Regions from separate parts of the Limnobaculum xujianqingii genome, predicted to be linked through region 1. Evidence: predicted binding sites of a transcription regulator. Region 1 holds the regulator's gene; each other region holds the start of a gene.
The links. Region 1 encodes Fur, which represses iron uptake genes when iron is present. Its sites were predicted from a motif close to ATAATAATGAGAACNACTATCAA; they were not measured.
Positions count from the first base shown of each region.

Region 2: the regulator Fur is predicted to act here: its motif matches at 2,135-2,157, upstream of GOL65_RS06985 (Nramp family divalent metal transporter).
Region 3: the regulator Fur is predicted to act here: its motif matches at 1,673-1,695, upstream of GOL65_RS03170 (TonB-dependent receptor domain-containing protein).
Region 4: the regulator Fur is predicted to act here: its motif matches at 2,175-2,197, upstream of sodA (superoxide dismutase [Mn]).

Region 1 is NZ_JABMLK010000002.1:953,238-957,456, forward strand. Features, by position in the region: gene glnS (glutamine--tRNA ligase) at 1-760, shown strand, start outside; gene GOL65_RS18370 (putative signal transducing protein) at 861-1,277, shown strand; gene fur (ferric iron uptake transcriptional regulator) at 1,331-1,777, opposite strand; gene GOL65_RS18380 (CobW family GTP-binding protein) at 1,958-3,007, opposite strand; gene GOL65_RS18385 (YbdD/YjiX family protein) at 3,087-3,281, opposite strand; gene GOL65_RS18390 (carbon starvation CstA family protein) at 3,375-4,219, opposite strand, start outside.
Region 2 is NZ_JABMLK010000001.1:1,534,593-1,538,811, reverse strand. Features, by position in the region: gene gltX (glutamate--tRNA ligase) at 1-165, shown strand, start outside; tRNA gene GOL65_RS06995 (tRNA-Ala) at 378-453, shown strand; gene GOL65_RS06990 (isoaspartyl peptidase/L-asparaginase family protein) at 536-1,513, opposite strand; gene GOL65_RS06985 (Nramp family divalent metal transporter) at 2,189-3,418, shown strand; gene mgrA (L-glyceraldehyde 3-phosphate reductase) at 3,472-4,219, opposite strand, start outside.
Region 3 is NZ_JABMLK010000001.1:720,276-724,494, forward strand. Features, by position in the region: gene qseB (quorum sensing response regulator transcription factor QseB) at 1-102, opposite strand, end outside; gene GOL65_RS03160 (YgiW/YdeI family stress tolerance OB fold protein) at 280-690, shown strand; gene GOL65_RS03165 (LysE family translocator) at 895-1,509, shown strand; gene GOL65_RS03170 (TonB-dependent receptor domain-containing protein) at 1,820-3,865, shown strand; gene GOL65_RS03175 (alpha/beta hydrolase) at 3,927-4,219, shown strand, end outside.
Region 4 is NZ_JABMLK010000001.1:2,892,611-2,896,829, forward strand. Features, by position in the region: gene GOL65_RS13360 (pyrimidine-nucleoside phosphorylase) at 31-1,332, shown strand; gene cdd (cytidine deaminase) at 1,376-1,771, shown strand; gene sodA (superoxide dismutase [Mn]) at 2,287-2,910, shown strand; gene GOL65_RS13375 (zinc ribbon domain-containing protein YjdM) at 3,215-3,553, shown strand; gene yiiM (6-hydroxyaminopurine reductase) at 3,743-4,219, shown strand, end outside.

The DNA of each region.
Region 1 (4,219 bases):
CGCCGCTTCTATTCGTGAGTTTTGTCGCCGTATCGGTGTGACCAAGCAAGACAATAACGTGGAAATGGTAGCGTTAGAAACCTGTATTCGTGAAGATCTGAACGAAAATGCCCCAAGAGCGATGGCGGTTATCGATCCGGTTAAAGTGGTGATTGAGAATCTTCCACAAGGCCATGAAGAGATGCTGACGGTAGGCGCACACCCGAATAAACCAGAAATGGGAACCCGTGCCGTACCATTTAGCAGCGAGATCTATATTGACCGTGCTGATTTCCGTGAAGAAGCTAACAAACAGTATAAGCGCCTGGTGTTAGGTAAAGAAGTTCGCCTGCGCAATGCTTATGTTATTAAAGCTGAACGGGTAGAAAAAGACGACCAGGGCAATATCACGACTATTTATTGCCAGTATGATAGTGAAACGCTGGGTAAGGATCCGGCTGACGGGCGCAAAGTAAAAGGCGTTATTCATTGGGTATCTGCATCTCATGCATTACCGGCAGAATTTCGGTTATATGAATGCCTGTTTAACGTGCCTAACCCGGGAGCTGCTGAGGATTTCTTATCAACCATTAATCCTGAATCACTGAAAGTAGTGCACGGTTTTGTCGAACCAAGTCTGGCGCAGGCTAAACCTGAGTTCGCTTATCAGTTTGAGCGTGAAGGCTACTTTTGTGCAGACAGCCGCCACTCATCACCAGAGCATTTAGTGTTTAACCGGACCGTCGGTCTGCGTGATACCTGGGCTGCTCAGGTAAGCTAATTTTTAGCCTTGATTAAAAACGGTTAATATCAAAAAGCCTGTCAGAGAAATTTGACAGGCTTTTTAAACTCCAAATGGATATGTTTTATACGGAGATATTATGGGACAACTGGTTGTGGTTGCTCGCTACTCTTATCCCCTTGAAGCCCAAATAGCAAAAAGCAATCTGGAGTCAGCGGGAATTAGTGCTTATATAGCCGATGTACATACCATCAATACCAACTGGCTTTACTCTAATGCTTTAGGCGGCGTGAGGCTGATGGTTGACAGAGATAACGTGCAGGAAGCTGAAAAGATACTTGGTCAGGACTTTTCTCAGGCGGTGATTGAAGAGGCCGGGGAAGATGAAGCAGAGCGTTCACAGTGGTGCTGTGCTTATTGCGGTAGCAATAATGTAGTTCCTTTTACTAAAGGTAAGAGGCCGGCATTTGTGGTATTTATTTTGTTAGGATTTCCGTTGTTTAAGTATCAACACGGAATAAAGTGTAATGACTGTGGGGCATTTAGCCAAAAATAAAGCCAGCAATGATTAGTTGCTGGCATATTCAAACCTTAAGCTATGATAGTCGCTTATTTAGGGTCGTGTAGCGTTTCATCTTTACGGCAATCGCCAGAGCTACATTTTCCATACAGGTACAAGCTATGGTTGGTTAACTTAATATTGTATCTTTCTGAAATTTCACGCTGACGTTGTTCAATAAACTCATCGCTAAATTCAATTACGCGTCCACAATCCAAACAGATTAAGTGGTCGTGATGATGTTTTTGCGTCAATTCAAATACTGATTTACCGCCTTCAAAACTATGGCGGGTTACAATACCTGCGTCATCAAATTGGTTTAGCACGCGATATACGGTAGCCAGTCCAATTTCTTCGCCCATATCAATCAGTCTTTTATATAAATCTTCCGCGCTAACGTGATGGTTATCAGGCTCCTGAAGTATTTCCAGAATTTTAAGCCGTGGGAGCGTAACTTTCAGTCCAGCCTTCTTCAGTGCGATATTATTATCAGTCATGCAGATGTGTTCCTAAATTCGGGGCGCCATGAATCGCTAGCGAATGATTAACATAATTATAATATACCATTATAGAGCCAGACATATGAAATGAAAACCTTAGGGAGTCAGTTCAAATTCGATAGAATCGATAGGCAGAATCATAATTCTGGCGATATTCAACCGTTATCCGATATGTTATTAGTTAACGGCATTTGAAACAGCCGTGGCTAAAAATTCATTTCTTAATGTCTCAACCGGTAAATTACGCCCAATAATAACTAATAGCGTCTTACGGGATTCTTCCGCAGTCCATTCGGTTCCATAATCGAAACCAACAACTTTATGAACACCTTGTACAATCAGGCGACGAGGTTCACCCTCGATTGCCAGAATACCTTTATAGCGTAGCATGTCATTGCCATATTTTTCGATGGCAGTTTCCATAAATGCGCCAATCAGCTTGATATCAACCTCTCCGGTTTCAAAAACTTGGGAAGTAATATCATCATTCCATGAACGGGCAAGGGGTTTGGATGTTTGATTTAAAGGGCGGAAGTTTGTTGGCGCCTGAGAAGGTGCAGTGGAAGCAACAAAAGTTCCATTAAGATCAAAAGAGTCATCCATATTAAATGCCTGAATGCCAATCCATGCAGCTTTCTCCAGCTTGCCGTGCCGGGCCTCACACACCAGAGCCTTGGCGTTAATGTTACGTAAACGCTCTAACAACAGTGTTTTTGCATCGCTATCGATGCGATCTAATTTGGTTAAAATAAGTCTGTCAGCAAAACCAACTTGAGAAACCGCAACCCGATGTTCAGTGAGCTGTTTCTGAGCATGTTCACTGTCGACTAAAGTAATAATGGCGTCTAACTGCAAACGCTCACGTAAAATATCATCAACAAAGAAAGTTTGTATCACTGGAGCCGGGTCGGCTAATCCAGTGGTTTCTAGCAGCAACCGATCAAAATTAAGCTGACCCGCATCCCGCTGCTCCAAAAGGTTCTTTAAGGCTTCAGTCAGTTCTCCGCGAACGCTACAACACACGCAGCCATTGGTTAATTCAATAACCTCAATACCGCTGTGCTGTCCCAATAGTCCACCATCTACGCCAACAGCGCCAAATTCATTTTCAATGATAGCGATCCGTTCACCGGGATAGTTTTCTAACAAATGGTTAATCAGAGTAGTTTTGCCTGAGCCGAGAAAGCCGGTTAATACTGTCACCGGTAACTGAAGTGGGGTGGTCATAACATGTTGCCTTTTTTACTTTAACCATACGCATTATTGCGTTGGTAAAATATCTGGTGTGTCACAAAAAAATTAATGCCTAGCAGCAAGAGCCATTACCGCTGCCGTAGCGAGCCTGCTGACGCTCACGAAAGAATTCTTCATAAGTCATCGCTTCCTGATCCGGATGAGTGATGCGCATATGCTGAACATAGTTATCATAGTCAGGGACGCCAACCATCAAACGAGCCGCCTGACCAAGATAGCGACCGACTTTTGCTAAATCTTCAAACATAAGTGACTTCCCTTAATCAGGATGGCAGTAACAAGCGATTCAATAACCCGATACTGCCATCTTTTTACTATTAATGTCTATCTAACAACAGGATTACTTAACCGTTGCCGATGCAGGCATAGGCTCATAAGGAACCTCGTTCGCTGTTGGTGCCGGATTAGAACGTGCTTTAAACGCAGTACGTAAACCAAACACCACCACACTGATCATGACTAACATAAACAGTATAGTCAGACCTGCGTCCAGCTGGTTGTTAAATATCAGTGCGCTCATTTGATCCAGAGACTTAGCCGGAGCCAAAATCTGTCCCTGATCCAGTGAGGCTTGGTACTTCTTAGCCAGAGCCAGGAAGCCAACGCGTGGGTTATCATCAAACACTTTTTGCCAGCCGGCAGTCAGAGTACAAACCAGCAGGAAGATGGTTGGTACAACAGCAACCCAGGCGTATCTTTCGCGCTTCATTTTGAACAGCACAACCGCACACAGGGTAAGTGCAATGGCTGCCAGCATTTGGTTAGCAATACCAAACAGAGGCCATAGGGTATTGATACCACCCAATGGGTCAACCACGCCTTGGTACAGGAAGTAACCCCATGCAGCCACACATAAGCCCGTTGCTGTGATGTTGGCAACAAAAGAGTCGGTACGCTTCATGGATGGAACAAAAGTGCCCATTAAGTCTTGCAGCATAAAACGACCAGCACGGGTACCGGCGTCAACCGCAGTCAGAATGAACAGTGCTTCAAACAGGATGGCAAAGTGATACCAGAAAGCCATCATGGTTGGGCCAGTCAACTGACTCAGAATGTGTGCCATACCTACCGCCAGAGTAGGGGCACCACCTGCACGCGATACGATAGTGGTTTCACCAACGTCTTTTGCGTATTGAACCAGAACTTCCGGTGTTACGGTAAAGCCCCATGAGCTGACAACACTGG
Region 2 (4,219 bases), on a different contig from region 1:
GAAGTAGGGATGGGTAAAGTTGGTATGCCGTTGCGTGTTGCGGTAACCGGATGCGGTCAGTCTCCGGCAGTTGATGCAACTGTTCATGCGGTTGGAAAATCTCGCAGTCTGGCCCGTATTGATCGCGCACTGGCATTTATTGCTGAGCGTGAAGCTCAACAATAATCAACCTATTAAAAATTTATTGGATTGATAACGAAAGTCGGGTTGTAAAAGGCCTGACTTTTTGTATTTTTCTGTCTATAAATTCACAGCTTTGTTCTCTTTTTCAGCATTCAGACTGATTCTGTAAATTAGCCGTTGACAGACCTCCCCGATGTTTCATATTATGCGCCCGTCCTGATGATGTTACCAGATACACATCATATGATATATATGGGGTTATAGCTCAGCTGGGAGAGCGCTTGCATGGCATGCAAGAGGTCGGCGGTTCGATCCCGCCTAGCTCCACCAAATTCGAAAAAGCCGACTGTAAAGTCGGCTTTTTTACGTTTTAATAAAAAAATAGAAGTAGTTCGAATCCCCACACCACCCACTAATCCCGATAAATATTCACATACACCGCGTGCCCCACGCGACCGATACCTCGATACATTCCTTCACTATTAAACGGAGTAACCACGTTTCCTTTTGAGTCGATGGCAATTAAGCCGCCGCGTCCATTGATTGCGGGCAATTTTTCCATGACCACTCTGTTAGTTGCTTGTTCTAATGACATTCCTGCGTATTCCATCATGGCAGAAACGTCATAGGCAGCAACGGTTCTCATAAACATTTCGCCGGTGCCGGTAGTGGATACTGCGACAGTGCTGTTATTGGCATAACAACCAGCACCGATAAGAGGTGAATCACCGACTCTGCCAACCTGTTTATTGGTCATGCCACCGGTAGAGGTTGCTGCCGCCAGGTTGCCATGGATATCGATAGCAACCGCTCCTACAGTGCCGAATTTTTTATCTGGATCGATAGGTTCACTTTGTGGCTTTTGTGCTGCCTGAGTAGCGCCATCGTGATCCAGTACGGCACCACTTTGTTCTCTTAGGGCGCGTTGGAGTTGCTCATAACGGGCTTCAGTGAAGTAGTATTCAGGCTCTACAAATTCAATTCCCTGAGTTTTGGCAAATGCTTCAGCGCCATCACCAATAAACAATACGTGGCTGCTATGTTCCATTACGGCTCGAGCCGCCAGAATTGGGTTACGTATATGAGACACACCGGCAACGCCACCAGCATTTAGCGTGGCGCCATCCATAATTGATGCATCCAGCTCATTCGTTCCTGCATGGGTGAAAACAGCGCCTTTTCCTGCATTGAACAGAGGATTTTCTTCCAGTAATCGCACAGCTTCCGTTACTGCATCAAGAGCGCTGCCTCCGGCGGCAAGAATGGTTTGACCGGCGGTTACTATCTCAGAGAGTGCCTGACGAAATTCCTGCTCTTTTTCTGCGGTCATTGCTGTTCTGGTGATAGCGCCAGCGCCGCCATGGATGGCTATTACGGGAGTGAGTGTCATAGTAGTATTCAGTCCGCTGTTTAAAGGGGTTAAGACTAATTTGTCATCATATTTGTGGTTGAACAAATTTTGATGGTTAATTTTTCATTATTCGGAATATGAGCAACTAAATATCAGTGTTTCTCGACTATAAGTTTTTTGATTACCGTACGTAAAGTGAAAAATTGTCTGGAAGAGGCGAATATTCCTGATTAATTGTCAGTGGATATGACATTGATTGGCAATTCACTTTATTTAATCAAAAATAATTATTTTGATGATTTGATTAAAGAAAGTTGGTGAGATCTCATCTTATTTATATTCATTTAATTCAAATGGTTAATTCTCTATTTTTAATATTATTCTTTTATGGAATGAGTAATGGTTTTCTTACTGCTATAGGATATAAATGACCGTTAGTACTTTTATCCTGAGCCTAATGCATGATTGTTATTACTTAATGTCATTATTGTTACTAATGGTTTCTTAAATGTTGTATTTATGAGGTGGGCTGTAGTTTACTGTATTATAATGACCGTAATATTTACGTTGATTTAGGTAATACAACTTCGGCTTTTGATGCGAAATATTATCTGGCTGTTTAATTGCGCCTATCTGAACGATAAGCGTAATTAAGTTGATATTTGAATGAGAATCATTATCATTTGATTGTGTGGTGATTCGGAGAATATATCCATGTCAGATTCAGGTGCCATAGTTCAATCAGGTAAAGTATCGAGAAAGATCAGGCTTGCTCTGATGGGACCTGCTTTTATTGCAGCCATTGGCTATATCGATCCCGGTAACTTTGCGACCAACATTCAGGCTGGTTCAGCTTTTGGCTACCAGCTGCTTTGGGTTGTTGTCTGGGCCAATATCATGGCAATGGTAGTACAGCTTTTTTCTGCCAAGCTGGGAATTGCGACTAATAAAAATCTGGCAGAACATATTCGCGATCGATTTCCACGTCCAATTGTCTGGTTTTATTGGGTTCAGGCTGAGTTGGTTGCAATAGCAACAGATTTGGCTGAATTCATTGGTGCGGCAATTGGGTTTAAGTTATTGCTGGGCGTAAGTTTGCTTAATGGTGCAGTGATAACTGGTATTTGTACCTTTCTAATCTTAATGTTACAGAGTAAAGGGGACAAACCTTTAGAACGGATAATTGGCGCTTTTCTGTTGTTTGTTGCCGGAGCCTATATCATTGAGCTGGTGTTTTCGGCACCTGATGTTACCGAACTCACCACCGGTATGCTAATACCCGGATTACCAAATAATGAGGCTGTATTTCTGGCTGCGGGCGTATTAGGTGCGACTATCATGCCGCATGTCATTTATCTGCATTCTGCATTGACGCAAAATTCTAAAGGCACTCGGGAAGAGCGCTATTCCGCCACAAAATGGGATGTTGCCGTGGCGATGACTATTGCTGGTTTCGTTAACTTATCGATGATGGCAATGGCAGCAGCAGTATTTCATTTTCATGGACAAACGGGAATTACTGAACTTGATCAGGCTTATGTCACATTAGAACCTCTGCTGGGTAAGTTTGCTGCAGTGACTTTTGGCCTTAGTCTGGTGGCCGCTGGGCTGTCTTCTACCGTTGTCGGAACTATGGCCGGACAGGTTGTTATGCAGGGTTTTATTCACTTCAGGATACCGCTTTGGCTGCGCCGCGCAGTGACGATGCTGCCATCGTTTGTTGTGATTATGAGCGGTATGGATGCGACCCGTATACTAATTGTTAGCCAGGTATTTCTCAGCTTTGGTATTGCTCTGGCGCTGATTCCATTATTGAGTTTTACCGGGAATCGAGAACTTATGGGTGATTTGGTTAATAGTACATTGATGCAAAATATTGGTCGGGCAATTGTCGGACTGGTCGTCAGCTTGAATATCTATTTGTTAATCAGTTTCTTCTTATAGCCGATAACCGCCACGGTAAAAGCACCCAATAGCGGTTATCTGAGCTAACAATCTTATTTGGCCAGAATAGTTTCTATCTCATTGAGTTCCTGTTGGCTAAACGTCAGGTTATTCAATGCAGCCACTGCATCTTCGATTTGGCTGACTTTACTGGCACCAATTAACGCAGAAGTTACTCTTCCTTCCCGTAACACCCATGCCAGAGCCATTTGAACCAGTTTTTGTCCACGACGCTGAGCGATTTCATTCAACTGACGAATTTGAGTTACCCGAGCTTCTGTTAACTGATCGCTGGTGAGGAAAGGACTGTCACTGGCGATACGAGAACCTTCCGGAATACCCGACAGATAGCGATCGGTTAACAGGCCTCCTGCCAGTGGTGAGAAGGCAATTGAACCAACACCTTCTTCTTGTAAAACATCCTGTAATCCATTTTCAATCCAGCGTTCAAACATTGAGTACTTGGGTTGATGGATAAGACAAGGTGTTCCCAGTGTATTCAGAATACGAATAGCCTCTTTGGCTTTATCCGCCGGATAGTTGGAAAGTCCAACGTACAGCGCCTTACCCTGACGAACAATTAAGTCGAGTGCTGACATGGTTTCTTCCAGCGGCGTATCAGGGTCAGGACGGTGGTGATAAAAAATATCAACATAGTCGAGCCCCATACGCTTCAGGCTTTGATCAAGGCTGGAGACCAGATACTTTTTAGAGCCAAAATCACCATAAGGACCAGGCCACATGGTATATCCGGCTTTAGAGGAGATAATCATTTCATCGCGGTAGTGCTGGAAATCTTGC
Region 3 (4,219 bases), on a different contig from region 1:
TTTCCCTTCAGAAAACCAGTCCACGCTAAAACCCAGTTTAGTCAATCCGGACTTGACTCCGTCACCAATCAGCCGATCATCTTCAATTAGCAAGATACGCATAATCTACTCCCATTAATTAACGGCCCATTTTTACAGGATAAACTCCAGTCTGGCTATTGCCGAAAGCCCGTTACGCAAATATATTTTTTATTTTCATTCTATTAAGATCCTGTTAAGAACTTAGTGATTTAATAGTTAGCGAAAAGAGTAGATCACCTGTCATTGAGGGAATAAAACATGAAAAAATTAACGATGTTAGCTTTAGTTGCCGCATTAGCCAGCGCTCCTGCTTTTGCTCAAAATAGCGCTTCAAATGGTGGATTTAGTGGCCCCGGAGCAACGACTACCGCACCAACTCAACAAGGTGGCGGATTTTCAGGCCCTAATGCAGGCACCATGACGGTTGAGAAAGCCTTAACCATGAGTGATGATACCTGGGTTACCCTGCAGGGAAATATCGAACAGCAAATCGGTAAAGAGTTGTATGTATTCCGCGATAAAACCGGCACTATTAATGTTGATATTGACCACAAACGCTGGAATGGTCTGACTATCTCTCCGACTGATACTGTAGAACTACAGGGTGAGATCGATAAAGACTGGAACTCTATTGAGCTTGATGTGAAGCAAATTAAAAAGATTAAGTAACAACCCGTTTAGCAGAAAAATGCCTTCTTCCATTTCCTGATATCCTTACCTTTAGCCTGATTATCCTGTCAGGCTTTTTTTTAGCCAACGAGCTGAGTTATCTGATTTTTCAGGCCACATATCATTTACCGCTTTGTATTTTTATTCAGCTCTGACATTATCAAAGCATAAAGCCTGTAACTATGGATATATGTCGGAGTTTCAATGCTGGAAACCTCTCTTTTTGTTGCCACTATCGCCACCCTTGGCATGCTATCACCGGGACCCGATTTTTTTCTGGTAATTAAGAATGCGGCCCGTTATCGTCGTTCTGTTGCCATGGTAACTGCGCTCGGCGTTATTCTTGGTGTTGCTACCCATATGTCATATTGTGTCGCAGGTTTAGCGGTCGTCATTACCGCAACGCCCTGGCTGTTTAATCTGTTAAAGTATGCTGGCGCACTCTATCTAATCTGGATTGGTATTCAGGCTCTGCTATCTCGCGGTGGTAGCAAAATGGATATTACAAACCTTGATCGCCAACAAACCAGCTATAAAAATGCCTTCATTCAGGGATACCTGTGTAATTTACTGAATCCCAAAGCCACACTGTTTTTTCTTTCCGTTTTTACTCAAGTACTCAGCATTGATTCCAGCACCGGCGAGAAATTATGGTACGCCTTTATTATCTGGATCCTGGCCGTTATCTGGTGGCCACTGTTAATTGTTCTGATTCAAAGTGCCCCGGTTCGTCGTGGACTGGCAAAAGTTCAAAGCATGGTGGATAAAGTGCTTGGCGTAGTACTGATTGGTTTAGGTATTAAAGTTGCTTTAGGATAAAGCAACTCGCTACAGTAGGCCGTTATTGGACGGCTTACTGTTTCCTTCGACTATCTGTTTTTAATCAATAATCGTTAATGATGTGACAATGTCACTGTAAATTCTCTTCTATAGCTTTATTCCCCCTGCTTACCACTGATTTCAAAATCAGTCCACATCAACAATATTAATAATAATTATTATCATTCGTATTTTCATGTAGTAGCATATGCAACGCCTGTTTGCCCGGCATTTAAAACCAATATTAAAGATTCGGCATCCACCTCGGAGCACAGTCTTTTGTTTTTATTATCATACTCAGGGATACACAATGAAAACCAGATCGTTAAACACACTCTGTCTGGCCATTATCAGTAGCTTCACTCTTCCCGCAATGGCGGCAGAAAGTGAAGAAACCATGGTTGTTACCGCATCGGGGTTCCAACAGGTACTACGTAATGCACCAGCCAGTATTAGCGTAGTTACACGCGAGCAACTGGAGAAAAAGCCCTTCCATAATTTGGGAGATGCGGTAAAAGATGTTGAAGGCGTCAGCATCACCGGTAGTGGTACCAATAGTCAGGATATCTCTATTCGAGGCTTACCCGGTGACTACACTCTAATTCTGGTTGACGGTAAACGTCAAAATAGCCGTGAGTCACGTCCTAACGGTAACGGCGGCTTTGAATCAGGCTTTATTCCACCCATGGAAGCCATTGAGCGCATTGAAGTAATTCGCGGCCCGATGTCTTCACTATATGGTTCTGATGCCATGGGCGGCGTAATCAACATCATCACTCGCAAAGTCGGCAGCGATTGGAATGGTGCTGTGAGTATGGATGCTACGTTGCAGGAAAACTCCGACTCCGGGAATATCTATGCGGGTAACTTCTACCTGTCTGGTCCGTTAGTTGAGAATCGCGTTGGATTCCAGCTATATGGCTACGGTAATTACCGACCAGAAGATGACATTATTGAAGGATACAACGAAAACGATAATAAAGGTGTTACCGCCAAACTGAGCTTTACGCCTACGGATACTCAACAAATCATTTTAGAAGGTGGTCGCGCGATACAAAAACGCGAGTCAACGCCAGGAAAATCCATTGAAGCCTATACGGTTCGCGGCTCACTTAAACAGCCTAATCCCAAAACAAATATCAATAATGAACGTAACCACTGGGCGCTGACGCATACCGGACAGTGGGATTTTGGTTTTTCCGACATTAGCGTGTATCAGGAAAAAACTAAACGCAGCACCGAAACACATACTTTGGACAGTTCTACCGGCTCCTGGAACGGTGGTTATAGCGACAGAAAACCAGAAATCACCAATACCGTAGTGGATGCTAAGTTAACCCTTCCTTTACCATCCAACATGGTCACCATTGGTGGTCAGTATCAGTATTCTGAGTTAAATGATGACTCAACCACCGGCAGAACAACCGCAGAGAAAACAGACATTACTGCCTGGCAGAAATCGGTGTTTATTGAGGATGAGATCGCCCTGCTGGATGATTTAACCTTTACCGGCGGCGTACGCTTAGACGACCATGAAACCTACGGCGATTACTGGAACCCACGTGGCTATCTGGTCTATCACCTGACAGATGAAATTACGCTGAAAGGTGGTGTAGCAAAAGCTTTCCGTGCACCAACCTTACGTGAAATCAGTCCTGATTATGGTACCGCCACTCAGGGTGGTGCCGGCATTATGTATGGCAATCCTGACCTTAAGCCTGAAACCAGTGTAAACCAGGAGATCGGCATTGCTTACGACCATGAGTCTGGTTTCAACGCTGCCCTGACACTGTTTAATACCGACTTTAAAAATAAGCTCACCAGCTACAGTACCGGCGGCAAAGACCCGATTACCGGTTTAAATCTGTACACTTATGACAACGTTGGTAAAGCAAATATCAAGGGCGTAGAAGCCGCGACCACCATCCCACTGGTGACCAATTGGATTCTGGGTTTGAACTATACCTATCTGGACTCCAAACGCAAAAGTGATGATGAATTCTTCACTTCTGGTGAATCACTAAAGGGACAACCGCTAGCACAAACGCCTAAGCACAGTGCTAATGCTAAGTTAACCTGGACGGTTAATGACGATCTGGAAACCTATACCCGCGTAACCTATACCGGTAAACAAGTATGGGCAGCACAACGTAACAGTTATACCGGCCCTCGCTATCGTGATGGTTTCACCACTGTTGATGTGGGCGGTAGTTATCAAATTAACAAAAATACCCAGTTAAACCTGGCAGTGCTGAACATTACGGATGAAACTGGTGATGATATCAATACTAACGGCGGGAACTGGATCGTTGAAGATGGCCGCCGCTATTGGGCCGGTATTAACGTGAAGTTCTGATACTGCATGGCGGAGTCACTATTCTGGCTCCGCCCGGTAATTTATAAGCAATGGTGTCCCCATGTCTAAATTAATCGCGCTGTTCTCCATGCTGCTGTTTTCCACCGCCCTTAGCGCCAAACCACAGCAGACCATTCCTCCTATTGATAAAACAGCCTATCAGCACTTCCAAATTCAACAATATGATATGAATGCCGATGAGCAACGCAGTTATCGAATCTATATTGCCGTTCCCAATACGCCACCGCCCACTTCCGGTTATCCAGTGTTATATATGCTGGATGGCAATGGTCAGTTCCCGCTGGCGGTAAACAGTTACCATCCTGATAATGGTCCCGCTCCGTTAATTATCGC
Region 4 (4,219 bases), on a different contig from region 1:
GCCGTTTTACTCAATAAGAAGGTAAATACTATGAGAATCGTTGATCTGATTGCCAAAAAACGCGACGGCAAAGAGCTCTCCGCACAAGAAATCGAATTCTTCGTCAAAGGCTATACCGATGGCTCCATCCCTGACTATCAGGCCAGCGCTATGATGATGGCAATTTACTTTCAGGATATGACCGATCGCGAGTGCGCAGACCTGACGATGGCTATGGTGAACTCCGGTGATACCATTGATTTATCGGCAATTGACGGTATCAAAGTGGATAAGCACTCCACCGGTGGCGTTGGTGATACCACTACGCTGGTGCTGGCTCCATTAGTTGCTGCTCTTGATATTCCGGTGGCGAAGATGTCGGGCCGTGGTCTGGGGCACACCGGCGGTACACTGGACAAGCTGGAGTCAGTAAAAGGCTTCCATATTGAGATCAATAAAGACCAATTTATCGACTTAGTGAATCGCCACAAAGTGGCCGTTATTGGTCAGTCGGGCAATTTAACCCCGGCGGATAAAAAGATGTACGCCCTGCGGGACGTTACCGGCACCGTTAACTCTATTCCACTTATCGCCAGCTCCATTATGAGCAAGAAGATTGCCGCAGGTTCCGACGCCATTGTGCTAGATGTTAAAACCGGCGCTGGCGCATTTATGAAAACCGATGAAGATGCCATTGCGTTAGCCAAATCGATGGTGCGTATTGGTAACAATGTGGGTCGACATACCATGGCGGTAATTTCTGATATGTCGCAACCTCTGGGCTTCGCCATTGGTAATGCACTGGAAATGCAGGAAGCCATTGATACTTTGCGAGGTAAAGGTCCGGCAGACTTGACTGAACTAACATTGGTATTGGGCAGCCAGATGGTGATGTTAGCTAAAAAGGCCAAAACTCTGGAAGAAGCACGCCAGATGCTGCTTGAAGTGATTAACAACGGTAAGGCGCTGGAGAAATTCAAAGAGTTTTTAGCCAATCAGGGCGGTGATGCGTCGGTTGTCGATCATCCGGAGAGATTGCCTCAGGCGAAATTCAAAATTGAAGTACCGGCCAAAACGGCTGGCGTGGTGGCAAACATTATCGCAGATGAAATTGGCGTTGCCGCCATGCTGCTGGGAGCAGGTCGAGCCACCAAAGAAGATGATATCGATTTAGCCGTTGGGCTGATGTTGCATAAAAAAGTCGGTGATAGCGTGCAGACAGGTGATTCACTGGTCACCATTTATGCCAATCGGGAAGAGGTTTCCAGCGTGATGGACAAGATCTATAACAGCATAGAGATAGCCAAACACGGGCAGGCACCGAAACTGATTCATACGGTTATTACCCAGTAATCCATCGGGTAACCTGCCATCTTTTTATCACAAGGAAATTACCATGACTGATAATGAACTGATTGAACAAGCGAAAAAAGCCCGCCAATCCTCCTACAGTCCCTATTCTAATTTCGCCGTTGGCGCAGCATTACTGGCGGATAATAATCAGGTTTTCCTCGGCTGCAACGTTGAGAATGCTTCCTATGGCCTGACCAACTGCGCAGAAAGAACCGCCATATTCAAAGCAGTATCGGAAGGTCAACGCCAGTTCAAAAAACTGGTGATTATCGGCGATACCGAAGGCCCAATCTCCCCGTGTGGCGCCTGTCGTCAGGTGATTAACGAATTCTGCGCTCCGGATATGCCGGTTTTGATGGTGAACATGAAGGGTGAGGTAAAACATACGTCGATTGCTGAGTTATTGCCATATTCATTTGGGCCAGCAGACCTAAGTTAAGACAAAGCCCTTAGCAGTTGACCTTATCTTTTGGTCTTTTGGTCTTTTGGTCTTTTGGTCTTTTGGTCTTTTGGTCTTTTGGTCTTTTGGTCTTTTGGTCTTTTAATAGAGCACTGGAATTCAGCTGACGACTGAGAGAGGCCAGCACAATCCGCAGGGATGCGGATTGAGGCGCAGCGACGTCGGGAGCGGCTCTGCGCCGGTGCGTTAAGGCCGAACGAAGGAGGAAGGAAGTCGCCTAAGCGACCTGGATTCGGGTGCGAAGGCGCGGGGGTGCAGGGGGCGTTCGCCTTTTAACGCCCCCTGCTCGGCCACTCGCACATCTGCCTATTCATCCACGATACTCTTAGTGGACGAAACTTACCCCAGACAGAATCACCTATCACACCAATAGAAAATAACCCTACAAACGATAATGATTATCAATTCATATTCAGTGCTATACTGATAACCCAGCACGAAATTGAAATGAGCTGTCTTATAAACAGCATAAACCACCTTTGAGGAGTGATACGATGAGTTATACCCTTCCTGCCCTGCCTTATGCTTACGATGCTCTGGAACCTCACTTTGATAAACAAACCATGGAAATCCACCACAGTAAGCATCATCAGGCTTATGTAAACAATGCGAATGCTGCACTGGAAACGCTGTCTGACGATCTGAAAAAACTGTCGGCAGAAGAGCTGATCGCTCAGTTAGATAAAGTGCCTGCAGAGAAACGCACCGTATTAAGAAACAACGCGGGCGGTCACGCTAACCATAGCCTGTTCTGGAAAGGCCTGAAAAAAGGCACCACTCTGCAGGGCGATCTGAAAGCGGCAATCGAACGTGATTTTGGTAGCGTTGATAGCTTTAAAGAGAAGTTTGAGCAAGCTGCCGCTACCCGCTTTGGTTCTGGTTGGGCCTGGCTGGTATTAAAAGATGGCAAACTGGCCGTGGTTTCTACCGCCAATCAGGATAGTCCTCTGATGGGTGAAAGCGTATCCGGCGCATCAGGCTTCCCGATTGTAGGTCTGGACGTTTGGGAACATGCTTACTATCTGAAATTCCAAAACCGTCGTCCTGATTATATTAAAGAATTCTGGAACGTGGTGAACTGGGACGAAGCTGCCAAACGTTTTGCTGAAGCAAAATAATAAGCTGATGTTTTAAGTTTCATATAAATAATGGAGATGATAGTAGCTAACCTGCTATTGTCTCCTGAATAAACATTGTGTTATCCAGCTCTCAATCAGATTTCCTCTCCTGCGTCCTGAAAAGATAAATGTTCTTTCAATAAAAAAGTGATTTTTCGCTATGAAAAATTATTTTCCCTACAGAGCATTTCCTTCGCCAGCTATCACCTTCATAAGCCGACGGTTTATCCATGTGATAAAAGTGGTCATTTGTAGTAGAATAGCGCCCTGATTTTATTCACATTCTATTTTTAGGGAAATTGACATGAATTCTATTCCAGCCTGCCCGGTCTGCTCATCAGAAAATACCTATCCGGACGGAGCCATGTTCATCTGCCCTGATTGTGCTCACGAGTGGAACCCTTCAGAGCCAGAGTCAGCAGATGGTGATGCAAGAGTGGTGAAAGACAGTAACGGTAACGTATTAGCTGACGGCGACTGCGTAACCCTGATTAAAGACCTGAAATTAAAAGGCTCTTCAACCGTACTGAAAGTGGGTAGCAAGTCCAAACCTATTCGTCTGGTTGACGGTGACCATGAAATCGACTGCAAAATCGATAACACCAGCATTATGCTAAAAGCCTGCTTCGTTAAGAAAGTCTAAACAGATAAGCAGCAATGAAAGCCACCGCTTTTTCTGAAAGCCGTGGCTTTATTTTTTCTTTCTCTCACCAACGTTAGCCGCACTGTCCCTAAATCAAAAACTGGATATGACCTGTAACAGTCAGTATGCTGAAATGAAATAGTCACTCAGTAATACCGGCGGTTACCATGCACTCTCCCCCTCGTCTATATTGGCAAAATTAAACCCTATTATGACCACTCTCCCAGCGCCATCGATAAGCGTGCGGTTGATGGTGAGCTGATACTCACTCCACTGGGTTTTGAAGGCGACCAGCAGGCAGACCCCCGTCATCACGGTGGTGCCGATCGCGCTTTGTGTCACTATCCACGAGAACATTACGATTACTGGAAGCAACGTTTCCCTGAGCAGGCGGATCAATTTACCGCCCCGCTGTTTGGAGAGAATCTCTCTACCCAAAATCTGACCGAGGAAACGGTTTTTATCGGCGATATATTCCGTTGGGGGCAAGCATTAATTCAGGTTACTCAACCCCGCTCTCCTTGTTATAAACTGAATTATCACTGTGCGATTAATGGATTCGCCCGCATCATGCAGGACAGCGGTCGCTGCGGTTGGCTCTATCGTGTAGTTTCAGCCGGTAAGGTCAATCCCGGCCAACCGCTGGAGCTGGTAAGCCGTAACAGC